2 regions of the uncultured Dysgonomonas sp. genome follow, and region 1 is predicted to be linked to the other one. Evidence: riboswitches for the same ligand, from Rfam matches in the RefSeq annotation. Region 1 holds a riboswitch; the other holds the start of a gene.
The links. A riboswitch is a leader RNA that binds a small molecule or an ion and turns the genes downstream of it on or off. The one in region 1 is predicted to bind thiamine pyrophosphate.

Region 1 (15,166 bases):
GTTCATTGATTGCCAGTTGCAATCCTTTTTCGGATACGCCTGCATCCTTGAGCATCTGTGCCGCCGTGCTTTTGCCTGATAATACACCTAATAATATATGCTCGAGGGAAACATACTGGTCACCCATCTTCTTTGCATATTCAGCAGCTTTTTCCAGTGCAGCATTACTTTCGCGGCTGAGAAATGCTTCGCCTCCTCCCGAAACTTTCGGGAAAGAATCAACCTCTTTACTCAATACATTTGTTAAATGACCGGGATTAGCCCCCAGTTTCTGAAAGAGGAAATTTACGACATTTTCTCCGGTCATGATGACTCCCATGAGGATGTGAGCCGGTTCTATAGACTGTTGGCCTTTGTCTTTTGTGATCTCAATGGCTTTTTGTATCGCCTCCTGAGATTTGATTGTAAAATTATTGAAATTCATATGTTTAGTTTTTTTTGTTTGCTTATATTTAATAAAACTGTTGTTTAGTATTTGTTGTTCAAAATATTTGCCAAGTTGATATTTTTGACAAAATGTCATATTGTTCGTCGTTTTTAGTCTTACGCAAATGGCGATTTAAAAACTTGACAAACTTGACACTTTTTACATGTTTTTTATCCTGTTGCTTTTTTGAAAATCCTCCGTAACTTCGTCTTAATCAGGGATGAGAGATAACGCTCGCAAAGATGCAAAGGCGCAAAAGGTAACAAAGGTAACAGGTTCTGCATTCTTTTGTAGGGGCGGAATATTTTCCGCCCGCAGACCTTTTTCTATTTCGGGCGGAAGATATTCCGCCCCTATAGCCTTTTCCAAAAGGTAACAACCAACGGTCACAGGAGCGAAGCGTATGTAAAGGTAACACAAAGATCAATTAACAATTAGCTTTTACCCTCTCTGTAGCCTCACTTCGGGGCAGGGCTGTTAAGTTCTAATTTTTCATACCCTCTGTGTCATGTTGAACGGAGTGAAACATCTCGTTTCTCAGGGTCGAGATCCTTCGTTCCACTCAGAAACAACGTTCGGCAGAGCGAAGCGGAGCCAATGACAGCAGAAAATAACAGAACAAAGAAGAGAACTTAACAGCCCTGCCCCGAGGGGAGAATTGAATTGCAAATCGACGGAGTCAAAATCGGCAGAACGAAGCGAAGCCAATGGAGGGGTCTGTAAATACATCAAAGAGCTATAAGCTAACAGCTAAAGGCTATCAGCTCTGATTATATAGATAAACTTCTTTCAAAATACGACTTGTTTCTCCAATAATTTCGTTAAGTTTGCATGTCACTGTTAGGGGTGTTCTTTTTCGGAAAGAGCTGAGATTAAACCCTTGAACCTGATGTGCTGTAATGGGCATCGTAGGAAAACGGTCGTATTTTAGATTTTTAGTTATAACAAACATATATCTATAAGCCGTTTCGTACTATTCGAAGCGGCTTTTTATATTTAATATTATCCGGATATGATTGATATTCAAAATTTAGTAAGGGATTTAAATGCTGTCAGAAGCAAATCCGCGTTGATTCATAACATCACAAATTATGTAGTGATGAACAATACAGCTAACGGCTTACTGGCTGTTGGGGCATCCCCTGTTATGGCGCATTCGCTCGAAGAAGTCGCCGAAATGGCGAGTATAGCATCTGCATTAGTAATAAATATCGGAACTCTTGAGCCTCAGTGGGTGGAAGCTATGCTAATAGCGGGTAAAACCGCTCTGGCTAAAAATACTCCGATCGTTTTTGATCCGGTAGGGGCAGGGGCAACCACATACAGGACGAAAGTGTGTAAACAGATTATCGAACAATGTAAACCTTCCATTATTCGGGGGAATGCGTCCGAAATAATTGCCTTATGGAATGCGAATGTACAGACTAAAGGTGTCGATAGTACCGACTCTTCCGATTCTGCTCTCGATTCAGCAAAAGCTTTGGCTAAGGAAACAGGTGCAGTCGTTGTTGTCAGTGGGCAGACCGATTATATAACTGACGGTGAGGATACGCGCACCGTAGAGAATGGCAATCCGATGATGGCACGCGTAACGGGGATGGGCTGTACTGCTACGGCGGTTGTTGGGGCCTTTGCTGCAGTCAATGGCGATATGCTCGAAGCTGCTACACATGGTATGGCTGTTATGGGTATTGCCGGAGAAATTGCCGCCCGTAAGTCTTCCGGAAACGGAAGTTTACAAGTTAATTTTCTGGACGAGCTTTACAATCTGGATGAAGCGGTAATAAAGGATAATATAAAGTAAACAAAATAGGATGGCGACATTCGATTTGAGCCTCTATCTGGTTACCGACCGTTCGCTTTCACTGGGGCGGCCGTTGGAGACGGCTGTTGAGGAAGCCGTGAGAGGTGGGGTGACGATGGTACAACTGAGGGAAAAGGATGCTTCTACGCTCGATTTTTATAACCTGGCGATGAGATTGAAATCCATACTGAAATCTTACAATGTACCTCTTATAATAAATGACAGGCTCGATATAGCATTGGCTTGCGATGCCGAAGGCTTACATGTCGGACAAAGTGATATGCCCTACGCAGTTGCCCGCAAGCTACTTGGTAAGGATAAGATTATTGGCCTTTCTGTTGAAAGTATTCAAGATGCGATAGATGCTAATAATCTCGATGTAGACTATATAGGCATTTCGCCTGTATTCGGTACACAGACTAAAACAGACACAGCGCCAGCTTTGGGTTTGGAAGGAATACGTGAAATAACCCGCATATCCGGACATCCCAGTGTGGGAATAGGAGGTATCAACCTGACGAATGCGCAGGATATAATACAGGCAGGTGCAGATGGTATATCGGTAGTGTCGGCTATTATGTCGGCTTCTGATCCGCAGCGATCTGCTCGTCAGCTAAAAGAAACCATAAACAAATCAAAAAATAGATAGCTATGAAATGGAGTGAACAGGCATGGAATGCAGCAAAACCCATATACAATAAAATATTGGAGCAACCCTTTATTCAGGGATTGATAGATGGTACACTCGACAGGGAAAAATTCATCTTCTACATTCAGCAGGATGCCCTATATCTTGCCGAATATGGCAAGGTATTGACCGGAATAGCTTCAAAGCTCAGTAACCCTGAACATATAGAGGCTTTTATCCACTTTGCCGGAGATAGTATAGCTGTAGAAAAGGCGTTACACGAAAGCTTCGTCAGTAAAATAGCTTCTATTTCGAAACCTGAACCATCTCCGGGTTGTTTATTATATACTTCATTTCTTTTGAGGCAACTGGCAAGCGCTCCTGTGGAGGTAATTGCTGCGGCTGTATTGCCTTGCTTCTGGATTTACAAAGAGGTGGGAGATTATATCCTCGAACATCAGGTAAAAGGTGAAAACCCTTATCAGGAATGGATAAATACATATGGCGGGGAAGCATTCGAACAATCTGTAAAAACAGCTATTTCCATTTGCGACGAACTTGCGCATAGATGTACTCCGGAGCAACGGCAAGCAATGACCGATGCATATGTCATGTGTTCCAGAATGGAATGGATATTCTGGGATAGCGCATGGCGATTGGAGAAATGGGCGGTATAACATATAATGGAAAGTTGAGGATGGAAAATTGAAAGTTATCATATTCCGTTTTCAATTCTCAACTTTCAACTTTCAATTAAAATATGAAACACTATAAAACAGCACTTACCATTGCGGGAAGTGATCCCAGCGGGGGAGCAGGGATACAGGCCGACCTGAAAACTTTTTCGGCCTGCGGTTGCTACGGAGCAACGGTCATTGTGGCCGTAGTAGATGAAAATACAATAGGTGTAACGGATGTGCATCCTATCCCCGTTCCGTTTGTGTCGGGACAGATAAAATCTGTGTTGGATGATATCGGCGCCGATGCGATAAAGATCGGGATGCTCCATTCTTCGGAGCTCATATTGGCCGTGAAGGAAACATTATCACGATACGATATAAAAAATATTGTCCTCGACCCTGTAATGGTTGCCACATCCGGCGATAAACTCCTACAGGATGAGGCGATTGAAACATTGAAAAGCGAGCTCATCCCTTTTGTCAGGGTTATAACCCCGAATATTCCCGAAGCCGAGATATTGTTGGGCAAAAAGATCCGAAGTCAGGAGGAGTTGCCAAAAGTTATTAAAGACCTTTCGTTTGGGAATAAAGTGTCCGTATTGCTGAAGGCCGGCCACCTGACCGAGGACAAACTGACCGATGTATTCTACAACGCCGAGACCAATGAAATAATAGAACTGAGTTCGCAACGTATCCATACAAAGAATACGCATGGGACGGGTTGTACATTCTCTTCTGCCATAGCCGCATTTTTGGCTCACGGGCTTCCTCTCAACGATGCTATTAGGCAAGCAAAAGAGTATATGAGCAAGGCTATTGAGGCCGGAGCCGATTATGAAATAGGTAAGGGGCACGGGCCTGTACATCATTTCTTTAATTTCTGGGAATAGAGAGTGTCTGCCATATTTATGGTATTTAGGATTATATTTCATCACATTGTAATGAATATTCCATAAGTCTTTTTTACCTTTGAGCTTTAATTTTCAAATGTCATAAACTGATGGCTCAAGACGACTCTCAAAGTAAGAAATTTTCTACCCGCATTATCAGCGAAAAGTTTAATAAACAGGATGTACACGGTGCTATAGCAATGCCTATATACCGTAATGCAGCCTTCGAATTTTCCGATTCGGAAAGTATTGCCGCCGCATTTCAGTATAAAGAGGAGGTGGCATCTCATACCTATACCCGGATAACGAACCCTTCGGTTGAGAATTTTGAACGTAAAATAAAGGCAGCATCCGGTGCTGAAAATGTAATGGTGGTAGCTTCCGGTATGGCAGCTATATCCAATACATTTCTTACAATAGCTTATGTCGGAAGTAATATTGTGACTTCTCCGCATCTGTTTGGAAATACTTTTTCGTTGTTTAAGTTTACGCTTGCGGCTTTCGGGGTTGAAGTGCGTTTTGTGAATACAGATAATATTGAAGAAATAGCATCGGCGATTGATGAAAATACCTGTGCTTTCTTCTGCGAACTGATAACAAACCCCCATTTGGAAATAGCCGATCTGCCCGAAATATCGAAGGTGTTGAAGGTGCGTAATGTGCCGATGATTGTAGATACTACTATCATTCCGTGGTGTGGTTTCGATGCCCGCAAAGCCGGAGTGGATATCGAAGTGGTATCGACTACGAAATATATATCAGGCGGTGCAACTACAATTGGTGGTGCTATTCTCGACTATGGTACTTTCAATTGGGCACAGAATAAGCGATTGGCTATAGTCGCCCATCAAGACGGAATTTCGCGATTTTCATTCAAACTGAAACGTGAGATTGCACGTAATATAGGTGCGGCTATGGATCCCGAGGCTTCCTACTTGCAGGCGTTGGGAATGGAATCGTTGCAGTTGCGTTACGAAAGAATGTCTGCTTCAGCGTACGAGCTGGCACAATTCCTTGCTGGCCGGAAAGAAGTTGTAAAAGTGGGTTATCCGAAATTGGAAAGCTCTCCTTATAAAAAAATATCGGATACACTATTTCGTGGTAATCCCGGCGCTATGCTCACTTTCAGCCTGGAGAGCAAAGAAACATGCTATAAATTTATGGACCGACTACAGGTTATCCGTCGTGCAACAAACTTGTTTGATAATAAAACATTGATAATCCATCCCGAGTCCACAATCTATGGGACATTTTCACCTGAACTGAAAGTAGTGATGGGAATAGAAGATAATCTGATGCGTTTATCTGTCGGATTGGAAGACGTTTCAGATTTGCAGGCTGATATAATACAGGCACTGAATGATTTGAATTAATATCCAATCGTATCAGATGCTTTGGGTGGGGCAGTATAATCAAAATAAATTTTACTACTGCTTTCACTATTAAAAACGTTCATTAATTTACATTAATTGTAAAATATTAGTTACTTCTTTCAAAGAAAAGTAGTACTTTTGTCCTCTAAACAAACAAAATAGCTGAATTCGGCGCTAAATAGCTGATAAAAATGAAGATACTGATAATAAACGGGCCAAATTTGAATTTGTTGGGTAAAAGGGAACCGGATGTTTACGGGAATACTTCTTTCGAAACATACTTCTCCCAGTTGCAACAAACTTATACGGACTGCGAACTATCATATTTTCAATCTAATCACGAAGGAGCGCTGATTGATAAAATACATGAGGTAGGTTTTTCATTTGATGGAATCGTCTTAAATGCAGGAGCCTATACGCATACATCTGTTGCCCTTCATGATGCTATCAAGGCTGTGAATACGCCTGTAGTGGAGGTGCATATATCCAATATCCACACACGGGAAGAATTCCGGCACAAATCAATGATTGCGGCAGCATGCAAAGGATCAGTAGTCGGCTTGGGGCTATTTTCATACGAACTTGCAATAGACTTTTTTCGAAAGACAAAAAAGGCCTGAGAAGATTAGAATTAAAAAAGAACTATATACATTAATTAAATTGCATTTATGACTCAGAAGAAAACGAAAATTGTAGCTACAATTTCAGACATGCGTTGTGATGTTGATTTCATTAAGTCGTTGTACGACGCAGGAATCAACGTTGTTAGAATGAATTCGGCCCACATGACAGAAGAAGGCTTTATTCAAGTAATGACAAATGTACGCGCAGTATCTCCTTACATTGGTATCATGATGGATACTAAAGGTCCGGAAATACGTACAGCTAAAAATGCGTCAGGAGAAAAAATCATTGTAAAAACAGGCGATAAAGTTAAAGTTGTCGGAGATTTGAATTTCCTTTCCACACAAGAGCAAATTGGTGTTTCTTATCCAAGTATCGTACAGGATGTGCCTGTAGGTAGCACGCTTCTCGTTGATGATGGTGAAACTGCAATGAAAGTTATTGACAAAACGGCTGATTACCTTCTTTGCGAAATCCAGAATGATGGAACTATCGGTAACCGTAAGAGTGTAAATATACCGGGTGTTAGCGTAAATCTTCCTTCTATCACAGCAAAAGATAAGAGAAGTATCGAGATCGCAATAGAAAACAAAGCTGATTTCATCGCTCACTCATTCGTAAGAAACAAACAAGACGTTTTGGATGTACAGAAAATCCTTGACGAATATAACAGCCCTATCAAGATTATCGCTAAAATCGAAAATCAGGAAGGTGTTGACAATATCGACGAAATCTTCGAAACTGCATACGGCGTAATGGTTGCGCGTGGTGACCTTGGTATTGAAGTACCACAGGAAAAAATCCCGGCAATCCAGCGTTTGCTTATCCGTAAGTCTATCGAATACAAGAAACCGGTTATCGTAGCAACTCAGATGTTGCACACAATGATCGAGAATCCACGTCCTACACGCGCCGAAGTAACAGATATCGCAAATGCGGTATACTACGGAACTGATGCTGTGATGTTGAGTGGTGAAACAGCTTACGGTAAATATCCATTGGAGGCTGTTCGTACAATGGCTCAGATCTGTGCTACTACAGAGCAATCTAAACTGGACGAAAAAGTTATTCCTGTTCCGTTTAAAGATGAGGAATATGATACTACATCATTCCTTGCAAAACAAGCTGTAAAAGCTGCAACTCAGCTGGGTCTGGCTGCTATTATCACTGATAGTTATACTGGCCGTACAGCTCGTACAATTGCTGCATTCCGCAGTAAATGTCCTGTTTATGCTGTTTGCTGTAGTAATGAAGTTGCCCGTCAACTTTCGGTATGCTACGGAATACAGGCAAGTTATCAGGAATCGACCGGGTTTACAACTCACCAGCATAAGCAATATTTCTTGAAAGCTCTTAACTCTATGTTAGACAAAGGGCTGGTTAAGAAAGATGATCAGGTTGCTTACCTTAGTGGTTCATTCGGAGAAGGTAAAGGAACATCTTTCCTTGAAATCAACGGTGTTGGCCGTGTAGTAGATGCAGGTGATGCTTTTGAGGTGCCTGTAGACTAAGTTTGAAAGTTATAAGTGATGAGTTTGAATGATAAGTTTTGATTTGTCGCTTTGTCAAAATAAAGAAGGATGCTTGATTAAGCATCCTTCTTTCGTTTATTCCACATCCGTTCTGTCGTTAGTCGTGTCGTTGTCCGGCTGCGATACAAGGATGAAGTCGATAGAGTCCTGCGTCTCATTAGCAATGTAATGCTTCATCATGGGTTCTATCAGTATGCCCTGCTGTTCCTTTACTGTCACTTTCTTACCGTCTACATTAAAGATTGCAGTACCTTTCAATACAAAGAAGAATTGCCGTGAGGATGAGTGGAAGTGTAAAGTTTCCCGTGTCCCGGCCGGCATAGTTTCGATTTTCACTGATAAGGAATCTCTGTTCATGAGAATCCAACTGCTACAATTATCGCCCCAGAAATAATGAGGCGCCGATTTTTTATCTATCACTCTGCTCATAATTCTATAAAATTTAAGGTGCAATGTCTTAAAATTAAGAAATATATCGGAAAATATCGTTGTTTTCTAAAAATAATTGCGAAATGATTATCTTTAGCCTGTATTAAGGTTGCAGGTCTATTTCTTGTTTCTTATTTCTTATTTGCAACAGCAATAGTCGGTTACGATGAAATGATGTCGCACTGAATACTTTCTTTTACTTAGCTTATTCAAATTTATTATAATAAATAATGTCACTCGACAAAAACGAAGCCATAGAAAATTATATTCTCTCCCATATAGATGATGAAGGGGATTTGTTGAAACAACTTAATCGGGATGCACATGTAAACCTCTTGAAGCCACGTATGCTGTCGGGGCATCTGCAGGGCAGGATGTTGAATATGTTTTGCCGGATGATGCAGCCGCAATATATATTGGAAATAGGAACATACACAGCTTATGCGACTCTTTGTCTGGCTGAGGGTGCTGCCGATGATGCAGAGATTCATACCATAGAGGTAAACGACGAACTGGAAGATTTTATAATGAAATATCTTCACAAAACGAAACTGAAAGATAAGATACATCTGCATATAGGCGATGCAATGGAGATTATACCCCAAATAGACCGCATGTTTGATATGGTATTTATCGATGCCAATAAGCGTCACTATATAGAATATTACAATCTTATATTTGATAAGGTACGGCGGGGTGGACTCATTGTCGCTGACAATACCCTATGGGACGGGCATGTACTGGATACTCCGAAACCCTCAGATAAACAGACTATCGGAATACAGGCTTTTAATGATATGCTTGCTAAAGATGACAGGGTGGAGAAAGTGATATTGCCTGTAAGGGACGGATTGACTCTGATATGGAAAAAATAGCAGGCTGGTATTTTATCTTTACAGCATAAAGGATAACCATTGTTAACTGTTGACTGATTACTGTTAACTGAAAAGTATTACCTTTGTACCCAAAATAATATAACATGGATACTACCAGACAACAAAAAATAAACCGCCTTATCCAAAAGGAATTAAGTGAAATATTCAGGAAACAGACACAGCAGATGAGAGGTGTACTCGTTTCTGTGAGTACAGTGCGTGTTAGTCCCGATTTGGGATTGGCAAAGGTGTATTTGAGTATTTTCCCATCCGAACAAGGGAAGGAGATTCTTGATAATATTAAAACCAACGTAAAAGCTTTGCGTTTCGATCTAGGCCAAAAGGTAGGTAAGCAGTTGCGTGTGATTCCCGAATTAAGCTTTTATCTGGACGATTCGCTCGATTATCTGGAGAATATAGATAAACTGCTCGGAAAAGATAATAAGACAGAAGAATAAACTTTGAACCTTTCGCTTCACATAGCCCGGCGCTATCTTTTTGCCAAGAAGTCGCATAATGCCATCAATGTTATATCCATGATATCGGTGTTTGGGATATCTTTGGCTACAGCAGCTTTAGTTTGTGTGCTTTCTGTCTTTAACGGGTTCACCGGGGTTGTTTCCCAAACATTCAGCGCATTTGATCCCGAATTGCAGATAACTCCTGTAAGTGGAAAGGTGTTTGATCCTAACAATCCTCAAATGGAGGAAGTGAAGAAGATAGCTGAAATAGCATTTACTTCCGAATCACTCGAAGAAAATGCCCTGTTGAAAAACGGGGATCGTCAGGAACCTATCATACTAAAGGGGGTATCAAAGAAATTTGAAAACCTTGCGGATATCGATAAGTTGATTATAGACGGCCGTTTTCTATTAAGGGAGGATACTTCCGGTGCCGTTGAAGCCATCGGTACTGATTCAATGAATGAGTGGCATATAGACAATGGAGTTGTTGGAGCCGGTCTGGCGATGTTTCTCGGTGTGCGTGCCAACTTTGTCGATCCGGTAGAAATTTATGTACCAAAAAGGAATGTAAGGGTTAATCCGGCTAATCCTTCTACGGCTTTCGACCGTTCCGATGTATTTATAAGCGGAGTGTTTGCCCTGAATCAGGCAAAGTATGACGATCAGATGATGATTGTTTCCATAGACCTTGTGCGCGAACTGTTGAGGTATGAGAACGAAGTGTCTTCTATTGATGTAAAGCTGAAAGATGCAGCTGAAGTAGACAAGGTGCAGGCGAAGATAAAGTCTGTTTTAGGTGATAATTATCTTGTTAAAAACCGCTTTGAGCAGCAGGAGGATCTGTTTCGTATGGTGAGTATAGAGAAATGGGTTACTTTTCTTATATTGGCTATAATACTCGTGATTGCGGTTTTTAATATCGTAGGATCATTGACGATACTTATTATAGAAAAGAATGAAGATATCAGGATTCTGAAAAATTTAGGAGCTGATAATAAACTTATACTGAAAGTTTTTCTGTTCGAAGGTGGTCTGATAACTTTTGTGGGTACTATTGCAGGGATAATACTGGGCCTTATAATATGTCTGTTGCAGCAGTATTTCGGATTGTTACAACTTGGCTCTACGCCAGGGACATTTGTTATGGATGCTTATCCGGTAGTGGTGGAGCCGCTAGATGTTTTGCTCATATTTGTCACTGTAAGTATGATTGGCCTTCTTGCTGTTATCTATCCTGTAAATAATCTGCGCAAACGCTTATAATATCAGTTGCCAGAATTCCACATCGATTAGACTGTCAAATTTTACTCCCGATTCTTTAAAATTACCTATAAGTTCGAAGTTGAATTTACGGTGCAGTTTTTGGCTCTCGGGATTTGGGAGAGAGATGACACCTATCAGGGAATGGATATTTATCTTCTGCGCCCTGTTTATCAATTCCTGATAAAGAATGCTGCCTATTCCGCTTCCGGTTGCTTTGTGGTCAAGGTATACGCTGGTTTCCAAAGTTATATCGTATGCGACCCGTTCCCGCCAGTTATTAAGATATGCATAGCCGATAACAATACCGTCTTGCTCATAAACGAAATACGGAAAATTTTTACCTGTTACCTTTTTTATGCGTTCCTTTATATCCTGTTCACTTACCGGATCGTATTCAAAAGTCACAATGGTTTCCTTTATATAGTAATTATATATATCTGCAATTCTCTTTGCATCATCCGGGGTTACGTCTCTGATCATAAATTACTGTGCTACAAGCGGTGGAATTTCATCTGTCTTATTGGGTATTACAGGGTCTACAGAGACAATGCTGTCGACAACAAATTTAGAGTAACCGCGCCAGGGCAATCTGCCATAATATTCTTTATAGTGGAGTTTTACGTTCTGGCCACTCATGCCCATCAGTTTTATAGCCAAATCCTTATCGTCTATCGAAAATTGAAATTCATTTGACTGGAGACCTTGCATGCCTTGGCCGAATCCGGACTGGATAAGCTCTCCTTCATAGGTTTTGAAGATAACGCCTTTGTGTTTTACATTATTCAATATGCCCGCTTTAACGCCTGAATCGCTGAATGGAACAAAATACCAGACGTATCCGAATATGAGAAGGCCAGCTATAATGATGGCCACGATGGTTGTAATGACTTTTTTTGCTGTCATAATTCTTTATGTTTTATGTTAAAACAATATATAAGATGTTATGTTCAGAAAACAAAGATATTCATATTTTTAGACTATTTTTGTGTTGAGGTACCAAAAGTAGACTTTATGAATATAGAAGAACTAAGGGATTATTGTATATCCGTAAAAGGTGCTACCGAATCTTTCCCGTTTAATGAAATGACACTGGTATTCAAAGTAATGGGTAAAATGTTTGCATATACACGGTTGAAGCCCAAGGATGGGGGATTTAGTGTCGATCTGAAATGTGATCCCGAGAAATCAGCCGATCTGCGGGAAAGGTACCGAGGAGTAGGGCATGGCACTCACACTCAGGGCTTATTGTGGAATAAGGTTTGTTTGGATAGTGATGTACCGGACAATCTGATAGAAGAGTTGATAAAACATTCAGTGGATGAGGTGATAAAGAAATTGCCTAAAAAGAAAAGATACGAATATTTGAATCTATAAAATAAGAGGATAAGATAATGATTATAAAAGATGCTCAGTTTGTAGTAAGTAATACCGATTACCGCAAATGTCCACAGGACGGAAAGCCCGAATATGCATTTATCGGACGGTCCAATGTCGGCAAATCTTCGCTAATTAATATGCTGACAAACAGAAAAGGACTAGCCATGACTTCCTCCAAACCGGGGAAAACACAATTGATAAATCATTTCATAATCAATGATGAATGGTATCTGGTCGATTTGCCCGGATATGGTTATGCTCAACGCGGGAAAGAAGGACGTGAGCAAATAAGGAAGATTATTGATAGTTATATCATAAACAGGGCAGAGCTTACCTGCTTATTCCTATTGTTGGATTCCCGTCATGAGCCACAACAGATAGATATTGAATTTATGAACTGGCTGGGTGAAGAAGGTGTGCCGTTTGTGATTGTGTTCACCAAGATAGATAAATTGAGTAAAGGTGCATTGAAAAAGAATATGGAAGCATATACAGATAGCCTGAAAGAAACATGGGAGGAAATCCCCCCTATATTTTATTCATCTGCCGAACATCGGTTGGGGGTAGATGAAATATTAGGTTATATTGAACAAATAAATAAAAGCTTATAAAAGAAACTGATATTTAAAACCTAAATCGAATACGCTATGCTGTTCGTACCAATGATTAATGTGGCTGATGCCAATGATTACATAAGTGTAATTGAATGTATGCAAGAGGTGCAAGGTAATAAAGTGGCTTGCGTAAACTGGCCCGAACTTTATCCTTCCCGGCCCGAAGTCGCCTTTAAGATAGCCCATAACGGAACACATCTGTTCCTTCAATTCTTTGTGGAGGAAAATGAAATTCTGGCTGAAGCGAGTGAAGATAACGGCCCTGTCTGGAAAGATTCATGTGTCGAGTCCTTTTTGTCGTTTGGAGATTCTCTTTACTATTATAATCTGGAAGTATCTTGCATAGGTAAAGTTCTTTTGGGTTACAGGGAAAATAAAGCGAATTCTGTGCGTGCGACTCCGGCTCTTTTATCTACTATAAAACGATATCCGAGTTTGGGTGCAGAGCCCTTTGGTAAGAGACAGGGGGATTTTAAGTGGAATATGTTAATCGTTGTTCCGGTTTCTGCTTATTGGCAATCCGGGTTAGAGACATTCAGTGGGGTTAAAGCACGTGGCAATTTTTATAAATGCGGCGATAATTTGACTATTCCGCACTATCTTTCATGGAATCCGGTTGAGACTAAAACGCCAAATTTTCACATGCCTTTATATTTCGGGGATATACATTTTGAATAAAAATGCATAATTGAAGCTAATTGTCAAATTTAGAGGGAGATATCGTTTTTATTTTTATGTTAAAAAAGCTTTCATCGAATAGATTTTTTTTTATCTTTGCATGCGTTTGGAGTTGCATTCTTCTTGTACTCCTTTTCAAATATGGATATATTTAAATTTTTATGAAAAATAATTTCTTCGATAGGTTTAAACCTAAAGAAAACAAGTTCTTTCCGCTAATGAGTGAGATGGCTCAGATAATTTTGGTTGCATCTGACCTGATCATCGAGTGTGTCCAAGTTACTAACCACAATGATGCTGTAGAGTACTACAAGAAAATTAAAGAACAGGAACGCAAAGCGGATGCTATCCAAAACAAAATTTTTGAAGAGTTGAACGAAACGTTTATTACTCCATTCGACAGGGAAGATATCAATCATCTTTCGTCTACGATGGATGATGTAACCGATCTGATCAACAGTTGTGCGAAACGTATCATGCTTTACAGTCCGAAGGTAATGCCTGAGGCTGCAACACGTCTGGCTATGTTTGTCCGTGAATCTGCCGGCTTTTTAGTTCAGGCGATAGATGAACTGGATGTGTTGAAAAAGAGTACGGTGAAAATCAAGGAATACTGCGAACAATTAGCTGTTATTGAGAAAAAAGCAGATGACGTATATGAGCATTTTCTTATCGACCTGTTTGAGAATGAAACAGACGCCATCGAAGTTATAAAACTTAAAGATATCCTCCATGAACTCGAACGGGCCACTGATGCCTCCGAAGCAGTCGGGAAGATTATAAAGACAATGATTGTTAAGTACTCATAATCAAACCTAGAAATGACATTACTGATAATAATTATTGTTTTAGCCATTATTTTCGATTTTATCAATGGATTCCACGATGCGGCTAACTCGATAGCCACAGTCGTATCCACAAAAGTTCTTACCCCTACCCAAGCCGTTATCTGGGCTGCATTTTTCAACTTTGTTGCTTATTTTATCGCCAAATTTATTATCGGAGGTTTCGGTATTGCTGATACTGTTTCTAAAACCGTGGATATGAGTTTTATCGCCAATCCTTCGCATGTTATTATTGCCGGGCTGGTAGCTGCTATCACATGGAATCTGATTACATGGTGGCTGGGTATACCTTCGTCGTCATCGCATACACTTATCGGTGGATTTGCCGGAGCCGGTATTGCCGCTTCTGGCTTTCAGGCAGTGCATGCAGGGGTGATAGGCGTTATAGCATTGTTTATTGTTGTGGCTCCTCTGATAGGTATGGTTGGTGGTAATTTTATTACATTGCTGACGCTTCATCTGGTGAAAAAGGTTAAGCCGAACAAAGCAGATCGGTGGTTTAAAAGACTACAGCTTATATCATCCGCATTACTTAGTATAGGACACGGTCTTAATGACTCTCAGAAAGTGATGGGTATCATAGCTGCTGCATTGATTGCATTTTCTCAAACGAACGTAGATGTGCATCCGTGGTTGCAAATGAGCTCGATGGCAGATATGCAC
Region 2 (15,166 bases), 1.9 Mb from region 1:
TCGCGCCAAATAGGGTAATTATTTTCATCCTTGCCTGTAGTCCAGTATTTCTTAGCTGTATCCAGCAAATTCTGGGTACCCAGAATATTTACCTGTAAAAATAGTTGGGGATTTTCGATGCTTCTGTCAACATGACTTTCGGCAGCAAAATTGATGACATAGTCGATAGTGTGTTCCGAGAAAACTTTCTCAGTTGCATTTCTGTCACAAATGTCCCCTTTTACAAAAGTAACTCTGGGATCTTTCAGTTCTTCTGATAATGTTCCGAGGTTGCCTGCGTATGTGAGGGCGTCAAATATGATAAGTTTTGCATCCGGATGTACGGCCAGCATGTGTTTCACAAAATTTGAGCCGATAAAACCGGCCCCGCCTGTGATTAAATATGTCATTTCTTTTTAAATTATATTATTCGCAAAAATAAGAAAAAAACGATATTAAAAAGCATCTGTGTCACAATATATATGGTTAATATATACTTATTCTTAATTTGGAATGAATAAATTATCGCTTTTTTGAAACAAAAGTTAACAAATGGATATTTTTTTGCTATATTTGTAGCATCCATAAATCAAAATCCGTAAATTAAAATGAAAGTAGAACAAGTACTAGAGGACTTAAAACGTCGATTCCCAAACGAGCCTGAGTACCATCAGGCAGTGCATGAGGTATTAGAATCCATTGAAGAAGAGTACAACAAGCATCCTGAATTTGAAAAAGCTAACCTGATAGAGAGGCTCTGTATTCCGGACCGTATTTTTTCGTTTCGTGTAACATGGGTCGATGATAAAGGAAATACGCATACCAACATGGGATACCGCGTGCAGCATAGTAATGCTATTGGCCCGTATAAGGGTGGTATCCGTTTGCATGCATCAGTGAATCCTTCGATACTTAAATTCCTTGCATTTGAGCAAACATTTAAAAATTCTCTTACCACACTGCCTATGGGTGGAGGTAAAGGAGGTTCCGATTTTAACCCTAAAGGCAAGTCGAGCGCCGAAGTTATGCGCTTTTGTCAGGCTTTTGTGACTGAATTGTGGCGTCATATAGGTCCTGATACGGATGTTCCTGCCGGAGATATAGGTGTGGGCGGTCGCGAAGTAGGTTATATGTTCGGGATGTATAAGAAGCTGGCTCGTGAGTTTACAGGAACTTTCACGGGGAAAGGGCTTACATTCGGAGGTTCTTTGATTCGTCCGGAAGCTACAGGATATGGAAATGTGTATTTCCTTCTGGAAATGCTGAAAACCAAAAATATAAATATAAGTGGGAAGAGATGCCTTGTGTCCGGTTCGGGTAATGTGGCGCAGTATACCTGTGAAAAACTGATAGAACTGGGTGCAATACCTGTAACATTGTCAGATTCGAGTGGTTATATTTACGATCCGGATGGCATTACGGCAGAGAAACTGGAATATGTGAAGGAGTTGAAAGAGCTTTACAGGGGACGTATCAGCGAATATGCCGAGACTTACGGGTGTAAATATGTAGCAGGTGCCCGTCCTTGGGGCGAAGAAGGCGATATCGCACTGCCTTCGGCAACGCAGAACGAGATTAGTGGCGAAGATGCACAAAAACTTGTAGCAAATGGTATTGTTGCTGTTTCTGAGGGTGCAAATATGCCATCGACGCCGGAAGCTATTGCTGTATTCCAAAAGGCGAAAATTCTTTATGCACCGGGTAAGGCTGCTAATGCCGGAGGTGTATCTGTGTCAGGTCTGGAAATGACTCAGAATTCTGAGCGTCTTAGCTGGTCGGAAGAAGAAGTGGATAGCAAACTGAAATGGATCATGGCTAATATTCACGAGAACTGTGTGAAATACGGTACAGAGCCTGATGGTTATGTAAACTACGTGAAAGGTGCTAATGTAGCCGGATTTATGAAAGTTGCTAAAGCTGTAATGGCTCAGGGAATAATCTAAGGTCTCAGATCTTTTTATTAACTAGGTAAGTATAATAACGATTGAAAGCTGTATGATTGAAATATATCTTAAAATCCTTTCAGTTGTTTGAATTTTTAAATAAATATTTAAGTTTGGCGGCTGTCTTTTAGGAGATGGCCGTTATTTTATTCGGTAATTTTCAGGCTCTCTACTTTTTCAAGCCTGTTTTTTAGTTCTTCGAATTTAGCTTTACGTATTTCGAGGGTCATCAGGCAATTCATTTCGTAACTCTGATTTAAAATGGTTGGTTCCAGATCTTTCACTATTTTCATTACATCGTTCATAAAAGGGTATTCAAAACTGAACGAGATTTGGCAATCTACAGTTTTTTCTATTATATCAGCTTCCATGATTGCTTCGGCTGCCGCTTCTCTGTATGCTACAATCAGTCCGCTTGTGCCTAGTTTTATCCCACCAAAATAGCGCACTACGGCAATAAGGATATTTGTCAGCTCATTAGAGTTTATTTGCCCGAGGATCGGCTTTCCTGCTGTGCCTGAGGGTTCTCCATCGTCATTTGCCCGGAAGTCTTTTCTGTCGGCACCCAACATATATGCCCAGCATACATGGCGCGCGTCATAGTATTCTTTTCGTAGTTTTTCTATTTCAGCTTTAGCATCATCGACTGATAATACAGGGATAGCGTAGGCTATAAACTTGCTTCGCTTCTCTGTATATATTGCTTTGGATGTTTTGACGATTGTTCTGAAAGTATCTTCCATAGTCAGCAAAGATAATCTTTTTATGTCAGAATCTTTTATGGAAAACTTTATCTATAATATTGGGCTATTGGTTATCAGCTGATAGCTTTTAGCTCTTTGAAAGCTTTTGATTTAAAGATTCAATATTTAAAAATTGACAGATAAAGGAATATTATGAAAAGTGTAAAGTTTGTCAAGTTTTTGGAAAAGGTAACAAGTGAAAAAGTATATAAAAGTTGTAACTTTTGTTACCTTTTGGATATTGTTGCAGGGGTAATTTGTTGATATTGAATGAGCTTTAATGGTCTGACCGAAATGAGGCCTGTTCTATAAGAAGAATAAAAATGACAAGATGGAAAATGGTGTAAAAGGTGTCAACTTTGTAAAGTTTTTCTAAAAAGAAATGGATGTACAGGCTGTATAAACCCCTATAAAATAGGAATGGTTGTCTCACGACAACCAATCTTCACTCCTAACCATAAATCTAATACCATGAAAAATACTTTACAAAAGTATAGAACTATTTTTACATTATCAAACAAAAAGTAATTAAAAATATTTATTTAACATTATTGTAATATTTTTGTAATAGTTAAATGTTCATATTGTCAAATATTTACTGTAACATTTTACAATTTGAAATATTGTGTTTAGATTTGTATAACAGGTGTAAACATTATGGCATCATTTTTGTTTGAATATAATAAATTAGATTATTAAGATTTTATCTGAAATACATTTTAGAAATAAATCTTATATTTGTAACATACGCATAATTGCATAAAACATCAAATAAGACGGTTATGGAAAATAATTTTTCACCAAGAGTTCGCAAAATCATGGCTTATAGTCGTGAGGAGGCCGGACGTCTGCAAACGAATTATCTAGCGCCCGAACATTTGATGCTTGGAATACTCCGCAACGGAGAAGGATTAGCCATACAGGCATTGAAGGATTTCGGAATAGATCTAATTGAGTTAAAAGACAGTATTGATAATAACATATTAAAGCAACAGGAGGATGCATACCCAAACAGTGAGATCGTATTAAGTAAAAGCACTGAAAAGATTTTGAAGATGAGCATACTGGAAGCGCGTTTGACTAAAAGTCAGGAAACTGACTCCGAACACTTACTTCTTGCTATTCTGAAAGATCACGACAATGTTACGGCGATGTTACTGGAAGAAAATCATATGGATTACAACGGAGCTTTCACCTATATCAAAAGCATGGGTGATATATTACATAAAAACAGCAAGGAATCGCCCCGTATGGGAGCCGATTTTACAGATGACGATGACGATGAGGATGAAGCTGTAGGTGGTAGCTCAAATGTGAACACCCAACAGCCTCGTCAGGCAACAGATACGCCCGTACTGGATAATTTTGGTATGGACATGACAAAGGCTGCATTGGAAAACAGACTGGATCCGATAGTAGGCCGTGAGAAAGAAATAGAACGTCTGGCGCAAATTCTGAGCCGTCGTAAGAAGAACAATCCCATACTGATAGGTGAGCCCGGAGTGGGTAAATCTGCGATTGTGGAAGGGTTGGCTTTGCGTATTACTCAGAAGAAAGTGTCTCGTGTATTGTTCGACAAACGGGTAATTGCTCTTGATATGGCTTCGGTGGTTGCCGGTACTAAATACCGTGGACAGTTCGAAGAACGTATCAAAGCAATACTTAACGAATTGTCGAAGAATCCGAACATTATATTATTTATCGATGAGATACACACTATCGTTGGAGCAGGAGGGGCAACCGGATCACTGGATGCTGCCAATATGCTGAAACCGGCTTTGGCCCGTGGCGAGATACAATGTATCGGTGCAACTACGCTTGACGAGTATCGCAAGAATATAGAGAAAGACGGAGCGCTCGAGCGCCGTTTCCAGAAAGTAATGGTAGATCCTACTACTGCTGAAGAAACATTGCAGATACTGCATAATATCAAAGAGCGGTACGAAGAGCATCACAATGTGAAATATACGGAAGATGCGCTCGCAGCTTGTGTGAAATTGACTGACAGATATATTACAGACCGTAACTTCCCGGATAAGGCTATTGATGCCCTGGACGAAGCTGGTTCACGTATGCATATCGCAAACATACATGTTCCTAAGGAGATAGAAAATATTGAAAAGGAACTGAAAGATGTTGTGGAACAAAAAGGTGAAGCAGTGAAGGCTCAGAAATATGAGCTGGCAGCCAGCTTTCGCGATACACAACGTCAGCTGATGGCTAAGCTGGATGCGGCAGAAGCTGAATGGAAAGCTTCATTGAAAGAAAAACCGGAAACTGTAGATGCAGAGATGGTCTCTGAAGTGGTTTCCATGATGTCGGGAGTACCTGTGCAACGTATTGGGGAGTCGGAAGGAGTTAAACTTGTAGGAATGCAAGACAGTCTGAAAACTGCAGTAGTAGGACAGGATGAAGCTGTAAACAAGATTGTGAAAGCAATACAGCGTAACCGCATAGGACTGAAAGATCCTAATCGTCCGATAGGTTCGTTTATGTTCCTTGGGCCTACAGGGGTAGGGAAAACTCATCTGGCAAAGAAGATTGCCGAACAACTCTTCGACTCGGCCGATGCCCTTATCCGTATTGACATGAGCGAATATATGGAAAAATTTAATGTATCACGCTTGGTCGGAGCACCTCCGGGATATGTAGGATACGAAGAAGGTGGTTTGTTGAGTGAAAAAGTACGCCGCAAACCATACTCTGTGGTGTTACTGGACGAAATAGAGAAAGCTCACCCGGATGTATATAACATATTGCTGCAAGTGATGGACGAAGGTCATTTGACCGATAGTATGGGACGTAAGATAGACTTTAAGAATACGATATTGATAATGACTTCCAACGTTGGTACACGCCAGTTGAAAGACTTTGGTGGAGGTATTGGATTTAATAAGCAATCGGCCGCTAACCGCGAGTATTCGAGAAGTGTACTTCAGAAAGCATTGAACAAGACATTCTCGCCTGAGTTCCTGAACCGTGTGGATGATATCATCACATTCGACCAGCTGGATAAGTCTTCGATAGAAAAGATCATCGATATAGAACTGAAAGGATTCTATAAACGTATGGCTGAACTAGGTTACACGATCGAGCTGACTCAGGAGGCCAAAGACTTCCTAGCCGATAAGGGTTATGATGTTCAATTCGGTGCCCGTCCGTTGAAACGTGCTATCCAAAACTATGTGGAGGACGAAATCGCCGAACTGATACTCTCGGGTGCAGCCAAGGAAGGCAGTACTATATCCTTCGAAGTGGATAAAGAGAAGGATAAGTTGAAAGCTGTGGCTCATGAACTTGCGCAAGCTTAATAGTAAGATTATTATAATAAAAGAGGTGCTGATTGTAAAAGTCAGCACCTCTTTGTATTTTAACTTAAGGACTTTTAGTTGAGGTTTCGTACATGCCTTAATAGTTCCTCTTTGATTACAATAATCCCAAGGCCGATAATCCGGTTCGCTTCTATAAAATCCTGATCATCATCCAACTTTTTGTGACGACGGACAAAGTCTTCGAGGCTGTCAGCATCCGTATAGCCTTCAAATATCAAATCCTTGGCTGCTTTAGCTGCTTTTACTTTGGCTGCAATATCATTTAATGAGGGAATAAGACTCAGTGTCAGCAATGCCTTATCCAGCAGTTGATAATCGAGGGATATACCGAAATCTTCGGCTTCGACTACCCGTAGCCATTGCAAGATATTGCCGATACTCTCTTTAGTGACTCCATCGATTGGCTGATAGTTTTTATCATAGATGGCTTCTTTAATATTAGATATAGCCCTGTTGATATCGAATCTTTCAGCTTCGTAGTATTCAGCTGCAGTTTGTTCGTCACAGCCTGTTTGTTCGCATATCTCTTTGATGGATTTGGCTTTGAACAGATAGACGCATTTTTCGACATCCCCGTCATTTGCTTTCAATAGCTGCAAGGCTTCATGCATCGGTACCGGGACTATTCTCCGTAATTCTTTTATTTTATTGGTCATTGCTTATTCTTTTTTAGACAAAATGTAGTTATCATGGATTGATAACCGACTTATTTACTATCTCCCTGTAGATTGGGTTCTGATTCAGGATATAATCATTCCCAATCATAAATAGTTGCTCGCGAGCCCGGGTAAGAGCTACATTCAGTTTGCGGTCTACAGTACGCTCGCGGTTCAGATTACTAAAGAATCTCAGTTGGTATGGCTTGTTGAAACAAAACGAAAGAATGATGATATCCCGCTGACTACCCTGATAACGCTCTACGGTATCTACCATAATATCATTCAACTCAGGAATTTCAGTTTCTTCCAGTTTCTGCTTTATCAGCGCGATTTGATTACGGTAGGGAGTTATTATGCCTATGGTCTTCCGGGTGTCAAAAGCCATGTTGTTAAGTCTGTAAATCTCAAGTATTGCTTTTATTAAAGAGATAACAACATCTGCTTCCTGTTTGTTCAGCTTATCCGAATTGTTTGTATTGTCTGTTTGCCTGACAGGGATAAATGCAGTCCGTTTTGTCGCAATTAATGATTGCAATTTATCCGATCTGTCGTATGTTTGATATATTAAAGGCTGGTATTGCCTGTCAGTAGCTACATGTAGCATATTGTCATAAAAGCTGGTGTTGACAAGGGACGCAATATCTTCATGCATCCGTCCGTGATAGGTCAAGGTATCATATGCATGTGTCCAGCCTTGTTTTTGACAGACATGAAACAGCCGCTCGAATAAGGATTCGCGGCAATCGGATAATTCAATGTCATTTAATACGGACTCTTCTACTTTCGACTTGTTTTCATCCTGCAAAGTGATTGTAGACAATTGTTTATGATCTCCTATCATAATGAACTTGTCGAACAGAGGTAGAAGCCCTATAATCTGCGACTCCAGTATTTGAGATGCCTCATCTATGATAGCAACATTAAACTTCTTCAAGTCGAACAATTCGGGCTTTCCGGTTATGGAAGCCAGAGTGCCGACAAAAATACGGGTACGGTCTATGGTTTGGATCAGCTCTTTTCTACTGTCTGCCTGATGGGAGATATTTTGCAGCAGGCGATGACGATAACCTTCACCGCACGAGAGTTCCGCACCTATACGGATATATCTGTCACACTCGTCTTCACTTTTGCCGAATGCCTGACAGATGGAGGCGCATAATTCATCCACGGCACGGTTGGTATATGCCATTACGAGGATATTCGTATCCTTTCCGGCAGAGAAACGCTCTATAAGTTGCCGGGCAAAGATGGATGTTTTACCTGTTCCCGGAGGCCCTACAATAAGGAAGTAATCTTCGGCTGCTAAGGCTTTATCTATGATGTTCTTCTGTTTTGCCTCTTTTGTGGCATCCGTCGTTAATTTATACAGGGTGGATGAGAGCGGTTCCCGTAAGCCAAGTAATAACTCTTTTTTGTCATTAGGAGCGGACAGAAAGGCATACAGGCTCTTGTACATGGCATTATAACTATGGTCTAGCTTGTCATGTTCCACAGCCCAGTATCTGTATCGGGAGAAGAAGTTGCGGTTTCGTTGTTTATATCTGAATCTCAAGACTACATGATATGAAGAAATCTCGACTACAGTACCTTTTAATATCTGGTTTGTCAATACCGACTCCCCACTTTTTTGGCGGGGGTAAAGAATACATATTTCTCCTTCACGGAAATTGACACAATCATCTTTATCTCTCCTGAAGCGGATAATCATATCCCGGCCCGAGTCGTCAATATCTTCTATTTCAAGATTGGCAATGAGCTCTAAAGAGTCTTGCCGTTCTTCAAAAGAAGTATTCCATAAGGCGGATACACTCATGGATGTATTATAACCTTCGTCTCCAGTCTTTTGAAGATATAGCTCTCTGGTAATAAAGTTGATGTAACGATAAAAATATGCCCTCTCTAGTGGAGTTGCCTTATCTATTACCTTTTCTAACTCTGCCAACTTGTCTATAAAGAACTGGGGTACGCGACCGTAATTATCCAGATTAAAGAGATTTCGGAACATTTTCTCTACATATTCTGCACCGCCGATATATAAATCATGCTCGGTAGCTACAATGAGATTCCGTACGTTTATAATATCTTTTTCCAGTTGTTGGTAAATTGCGGAAAAGCGTATATTTTCTCCTGAATTCTCGGCCGAGGAATAAAGGATGGTCGGATATATATGTCGTGCATCCTTGCCGAATACACTTTGTATCATCAGGCGATAGATAGCGGTCTGTGTCTCATGATTAGGTGCTATCTTGGTCACATCTTCACGAGGATAGGGTGGTTTACCCGATTTCAGTTCAATTATACGATCTATACCCGTTTCGTCATTTGATAGCTGGAGTAAATCGAGCCGACCCTGAAAACCGTATTTTTCACAAAAGAAAGATGGCTCAAGCGTACAGGATGACGCATCGAATCCGTTTGCAGGCATATCATTCAACACTACACGCTTTATGTTTTCGAACTGGCTTCGGGCTTTCGCCATAAATTCTTTGAAAGCACCGTTATCACTTATTTCTTTACACGCTGCGTATTCGAAAGGCATGGAACGGAATGATTTCATAAATACTTCTTCGAATGCTAGATTATCGGCATCTTCGGCATAAATGAGTTCATCGAGAAAGAAGTTGGCAAGATTACCCAATAGTATGTAATGTGTGTTTGCATTGGGCTCGAACTTACGGCGAAAGTAATGAAGGTACGAGCTACCGTATGATTGAAAACACTCAGCCATTGCCGAAGCATCTATCAGGTAATCGGGTTCGAGTACAAACATTTTAGGAATGTAGACTCCCGCATCGTCTGCTTTTACGTCAATGAGGTTGAGTTGTGCCCCAATCCAAAGGCGTTCAATGGTTTCATTGAATATATTATTGATGGGAGAGACATTGTATCTCACTTTTAAGCTTTCTCCGATAAGGCTTTCGGACTGACAGATAAGAAGTTCGTTTTCGGCATCTATTTCCAATACCTGTACACGTATTCTATTCGATAAATCGTGAGACACAGGCTCATAATCGAACACAGTATCTTCTACATAGTTGAAATCCTGTTTTTCGCCTTCTATATATAAAAGGAAATTTTCCAGACCTTCCTTTGCTTGCTGATACTGGTCGGGAGATACCAGATTCTTATCGTTTCGCAGTAGGTAGGATGCTTTTATGCGTATATTCTGCAACTGCCATTCCAATGATTTTGGCAGTTCATATTTTTGCCCGATAAAGACAAGGCGTGAAAATAAAGAGGGAAACTGCAAAGATTCACCGGCGGTGATATCTTTGCAGCCTCTCTCAAGTATCCGTTTCAGACGGATATATTTATTTCTTAATGATAGGTCGGAGCTATCTATTTGTTGTATTTCGGAGAGATAGTCAGATTGAATGAAACCGGACATGTTAGATTATCTTCGAATAGTAACATCAAGTGAGCTATCCAGATATATTTCCATCTCTACATTCGAGATACTTGTTCCCTGACGGTTTGTGACATATCCGTCTACAACAATATTAATCCGTCCGTCTCTGTAAAACTTGTACATGGCGTCATTCATGAAATTATAGAATTCGGGATCGTTAGAAGTATTGAATATAATCTTTTCGAAGTCTTCATATACTTTTATATCAGAGGCGTAAAGAAATTCTCCAACACCCTGAACACTAATATATAAATCCCGGATAACATCTCCTTCTCGTATATCTCCTGTAATTGTAAGGGAGGTACCTCTGTATTCCATACCTATAATATCGCCATAGCCTAAATCAGGTAGATCACGGAAAGAATAACTTCCTCCACCATTACTGCTAAAAAAACCTTTATTATTTGAGGTTGCTAAAAAATCGCAGTACAATCCGCTTCTAACTATATAGTCATCGTCGCTTTCACATGACGAGAAAGAAACTAACGTTACAATAGAAAATAGAATCGCAATAAAAATATTCTTCTTCATGTTTTTTAAGTTTTATGTTACAAAGGTAAATTAAATTTATTAATATTATATATGACTAGGAAAATCCCCTTTTGTAACATTGGAAATCCTAGTTATAGAAAAATTTTATAATAGGTAAACACTTATTTATTAAAATGGTTTAATTATCTTTGCTTCGAAATCTTAGGGGTGCCTTAAAATTACAGGCTGAGATCACACCCATTAAACCTGATCCGGGTAATGCCGGCGTAGGGAAAGAAGATGCTATTGCGCACGTGCATATTCTTAAATTCCGGGAAATCATCTTATCAAACCCCTTTTTTGTTTAACGTCAAAGTATAAAACAATAATCATTTGTCTTATGCTTATAGAAATTTTGTATGTAAATGAAAAAGGTATTTTTAGCTTTTGCTGCTTTTATAACAACTGGAGCAGGAGCTGTTTATTCACAACAACAGGCGGATAGCCTTAAACTCATAAAACTGGAGGAGGTTGTCGTATCTGCCACCCGGGTAAGCTGGGGAGCACCTATCTCGTATTCTGATTTGGGAGAAGTGGAAATTAAAAAGGACAATGCCGCAAAGAATATTCCTTTTATATTGCAATCCCTTCCATCGGTAATTTCATATACCGAAGGCGGAACGGCCGTAGGAAATACGGCGCTTCGTATCAGAGGTACGGATGCAAGCCGTATAAATGTGACATTGAACGGTATGCCGCTAAATAATCCGGAAAGTCAGGAGGTGTATTGGGTTAATCTACCGGACTTGTCTAACTCATTGCAAAGCATGCAGGTGCAGCGGGGAGTGGGCACATCGACAAACGGTACGGCCTCTTTTGGAGCCAGTATCTCTATGCAGACAGCCGGAGGAAAGGGCAATAAAGCCTATGCCGACCTGTCATCTGCCTATGGGCAATACAATACTTTATTGCTGACAGGCGCAGCGGGAACAGGTATCATGAAAAGCGGACTGTCGCTCGATGCCCGCTATTCGTATATCAAGAGTGACGGATATATCCGCAACGGAAAGGTAGACCATAAGAATATATATGCGGCATTGTCACACTATTCCGATAAACAACTGATTCGTCTTATTTACATGAATGGTATTCAGCATACGGGTATTACATGGGAAGGTATAAGCCCTGATACACTAAAAGTTAACAGGCGCTACAATCCTGCGGGAAAATATAAAGATGATAATGGAAGAACCCAATATTATGATAACGAAACGGATAATTATTACTCTAATATAGGGCAGTTGATTTATACCCGTTATCTGACAAACAGGCTGACTCTGAATGTAAACCTGAGTTATAATAATGGTTACGGCTATTACGAAAATTATAAAGTGGATGAGGCTTTTGCAGATTACGGGCTAGGAAAACAAATTGTAGGCGGGACAACATATGAGAGTTCGGATCTTATATTACGTAAGCTGATGCAAAACGATTTCTATGTAGGTGGTTTCAATCTGGACTATAAAACGGGGAAGTTCGGCATTACAGCCGGAGCCATGTACAGCTATTATGATGGATCACATTACGGTAAACTTCTGTGGGTGAAGCATAATGAGAATATCCCTGAAGGATATAAATGGAATCGCAATACAGCCGTAAAACAGGATATGAACGCCTTTCTTAAAATGGAATATCGCCCGGTAGATAACCTGTCGCTATTTGCTGAGGTGCAGGAAAGATATATTGATTACCGCATGAATGGGCTGGATGATGATCTGATGGATTTGACCAATAAGAATTATTATAACTTTATAAATCCGAAAGGAGGTCTTTCATTCCGGTTCAGTAACTATAATGAGGTTTACGGATCATTCGGCATTTCGAATAGGGAACCATTACGGGCTGACCTGAAAGAATCACTGAAAGGCGGAGGTTCGCGAAGTATTGCTCCCGAAAGGTTATATGATTATGAGTTAGGTTATAAGTATGCTAATTCAATAGTTTCGTTCAGTGCCAATTTCTATTACATGGACTATAAAGACCAGTTGGTACAAACCGGAAAATTGAATGATATCGGTTATAAGTTGCAGGAAAATGTACCTGACAGCTACCGTACAGGAATAGAACTGTCATTGGCTTATACCCCTACCGAATGGTTGCGTCTGGATGGGAACCTGACATTGAGTCGTAATAAGATAAAGAACTATACGGTTTATTACGATCTGTATGATAATCAGAATGACTGGAATCAGGTAGGACAAGTTTCGGAATTCCATAAATCAACCGATATTTCATTCTCTCCGAATACGGTAGGTAGCCTCGGCGTTACATTCAAACCATTCGAGAAAGAAGATTTTACGCTGTCTTTTATCAATAAGTATGTTGGTCGTATGTATTATGATAACACTTCGAATGTCGATAATCGTTTGTCAGATTATTTTGTAACCGATATGGTGGCTTCATATACACTGGATGCCCCTAAAATTGGTAAATTTGACTTTCAGTTTTTCATCAATAATCTGGCAAGTATCAAATATAGTGCGAATGCATGGGTATATACTGCCCGTTTCAAAGATGGAAGCGAATCGGTTGACCGTGGATTATATCCTCAGGCAGGAGCGAACCTGCTGGGGAAAATAAGATATCGTTTCTGATAGAAATGTAATAATAACGGCGGAGTATCTCATAGCCATACCGAGATGCTCCGCTAATTTTAGAAAATAACGATGGATATAATTCTTTCTTTTATAGAAAATAACTGGGTAAGCATAACCGGCGCAATTATAGGGCTGGTTTTCCTGTATTTGGAATACAAGGCAAATGTATGGATGTGGGCTGCAAGTATCGTTATGGCGGCATTCTATATCTATATATTCTATAAGACGGGCTTGTATGCCAGTATGGGGATTTATATCTATTTCTTTTTGGCTTCTGTCTACGGCTGGATAGTATGGATTATGCATAACAGGGATAAAGATTCGGGAGCGGAGATTATTACCCATGTAGGGAGACGATTTATTGTTCCTATTATTTTAGGTGTCGTTATTATCTCGCTGTTGATTTATTTTATTCTCATACAATTTAGTCACAATCCGTCTTTTATTACTATCGGTGACGCCATTACCACATCGCTTAATATTGTTGCATTGTGGATGATCTCCCGTAAGTGGGCCGAGCAGTGGTTGCTCGTAATACCGGCTAACGCAGTATCAAGTATATTGTTGTTCATTCAACAAGATGTTATGTCAGGTATATTGTTTTTCATCTTCTTCATTGTTTCTATTTTTGGATATATAAATTGGCGCAAGATGATTCTCTGATAATTAAGGATTTGAAAATAAATTAAAGAAAATATATAAAAGTGATATTTTTCTCAATAATAGATTATTCCTATTATCTTTACAATTCAAAATTGTAGGCAAAGCATTAAATGAAGATTTTCCAGATCATAACAGTTTCAGAATATGGGGGAGCGCAGACGATTGTGGCAAATCTGGTTAAAACCTTGAGTTCAGAACACGAACTATTTGTTTTATATGGAGGTGGTGGTGAAGCGTGGAACGCTTTAGGAAATAATTTTACAAAAATAAAATTAAATAATCATCGCAAGGAGGTATCGATAAGAGATATAAGTCTGCTCTTCAAACTTTATTATTATAGATTCAAATATAATCCCGATGTAATACATCTTCATTCCTCGAAGATGGGTGTATTGGGACGTATTGTCTTCAGTCGTAAAAAGACAGTATATACGGTTCATGGATTTGACTCGATACGGAAAGCATTTAATCGGTTTCTGGTTGTCGAACGTTTTCTCAGAAACAGTGTATATCGAATAATAGGAGTCAGCCAATACGACGTAGATAGCATGCGTGAGGAAGGTATTTATAAGAATGTAGAATGTATATACAATGGCGTTACGGATCAGTATCTGGAGCAAATTGAAATAAAGGACCGGATTACAACTGAACTGGACAGATTGAAATCATCCTATTCCAAAATAGTAATGTGTATATCCCGTATTTCGAAACAGAAAAAGTTCGAACTCTTTCTGGATATAGCAAAACAGATGCCGCAATACGCGTTTGTATGGATTGGAAATAAAACAGAGATGCATGGCGTACCTTCCAATGTTTTCTGTTTAGGAGAGACGCATCTGGCATGCTCCTACCTGAAATATGCAGATTTGTTTATACTACCGTCCAACTACGAAGGGTTACCTATGTCCCTGTTAGAAGCATTGGCTTTCGGAGTCCCGGTGGTCGCGTCGGCTGTGGGAGGTATAACCGAAGTTCTTGACGGTAAAAACGGATTCGCTGTAGATAATGATGTAAACCTCTTTACTGAGAAGATAGAATATATCTTTTCGGACGAAAATATAAAAAAAAGCATGTCAATACATGCAAGAGAATCATATCTTGCTAACTTTACAATCGAAAAAATGGTAGATGGATATAAATCCGTCTTTAACGCAATCGTTGCAAATAAAAAATGAACAAGCCTCTGGTCTCGGTATTGATGCCTTGTTACAATGTGGAAAAGTATGTGGAAGAATCGATGAATTCGATTCTGAATCAGACATATGCCGATTTGCAGATTGTAGCAATTAATGATTGTTCTACAGACAATA

Region 2: it holds a riboswitch for thiamine pyrophosphate, as region 1 does, so the genes downstream of both, QZL88_RS05485 (TonB-dependent receptor) here and thiM (hydroxyethylthiazole kinase) in region 1, are expected to answer to the same signal.

What each region holds. Positions count from the first base shown of each region.
Region 1 is NZ_LT599032.1:3,164,716-3,179,881, forward strand. Features, by position in the region: gene clpB (ATP-dependent chaperone ClpB) at 1-424, opposite strand, end outside; TPP riboswitch at 1,260-1,359, shown strand; gene thiM (hydroxyethylthiazole kinase) at 1,440-2,231, shown strand; gene thiE (thiamine phosphate synthase) at 2,242-2,880, shown strand; gene tenA (thiaminase II) at 2,883-3,536, shown strand; gene thiD (bifunctional hydroxymethylpyrimidine kinase/phosphomethylpyrimidine kinase) at 3,620-4,429, shown strand; gene QZL88_RS13335 (PLP-dependent transferase) at 4,540-5,802, shown strand; gene aroQ (type II 3-dehydroquinate dehydratase) at 5,994-6,422, shown strand; gene pyk (pyruvate kinase) at 6,471-7,937, shown strand; gene QZL88_RS13350 (cupin domain-containing protein) at 8,034-8,387, opposite strand; gene QZL88_RS13355 (O-methyltransferase) at 8,618-9,262, shown strand; gene rbfA (30S ribosome-binding factor RbfA) at 9,367-9,720, shown strand; gene QZL88_RS13365 (FtsX-like permease family protein) at 9,724-10,989, shown strand; gene QZL88_RS13370 (GNAT family N-acetyltransferase) at 10,984-11,469, opposite strand; gene QZL88_RS13375 (hypothetical protein) at 11,473-11,892, opposite strand; gene QZL88_RS13380 (MmcQ/YjbR family DNA-binding protein) at 12,001-12,363, shown strand; gene yihA (ribosome biogenesis GTP-binding protein YihA/YsxC) at 12,381-12,977, shown strand; gene QZL88_RS13390 (carbohydrate-binding family 9-like protein) at 13,014-13,658, shown strand; gene QZL88_RS13395 (DUF47 family protein) at 13,820-14,467, shown strand; gene QZL88_RS13400 (inorganic phosphate transporter) at 14,480-15,166, shown strand, end outside.
Region 2 is NZ_LT599032.1:1,249,273-1,264,438, reverse strand. Features, by position in the region: gene rfbB (dTDP-glucose 4,6-dehydratase) at 1-389, opposite strand, end outside; gene QZL88_RS05515 (NADP-specific glutamate dehydrogenase) at 588-1,922, shown strand; gene QZL88_RS05510 (YigZ family protein) at 2,069-2,671, opposite strand; gene QZL88_RS05505 (ATP-dependent Clp protease ATP-binding subunit) at 3,448-5,976, shown strand; gene QZL88_RS05500 (hypothetical protein) at 6,051-6,653, opposite strand; gene QZL88_RS05495 (AAA domain-containing protein) at 6,685-10,044, opposite strand; gene QZL88_RS05490 (hypothetical protein) at 10,051-10,596, opposite strand; TPP riboswitch at 10,751-10,847, shown strand; gene QZL88_RS05485 (TonB-dependent receptor) at 10,962-13,190, shown strand; gene pnuC (nicotinamide riboside transporter PnuC) at 13,263-13,856, shown strand; gene QZL88_RS05475 (glycosyltransferase) at 13,967-15,031, shown strand; gene QZL88_RS05470 (glycosyltransferase family 2 protein) at 15,028-15,166, shown strand, end outside.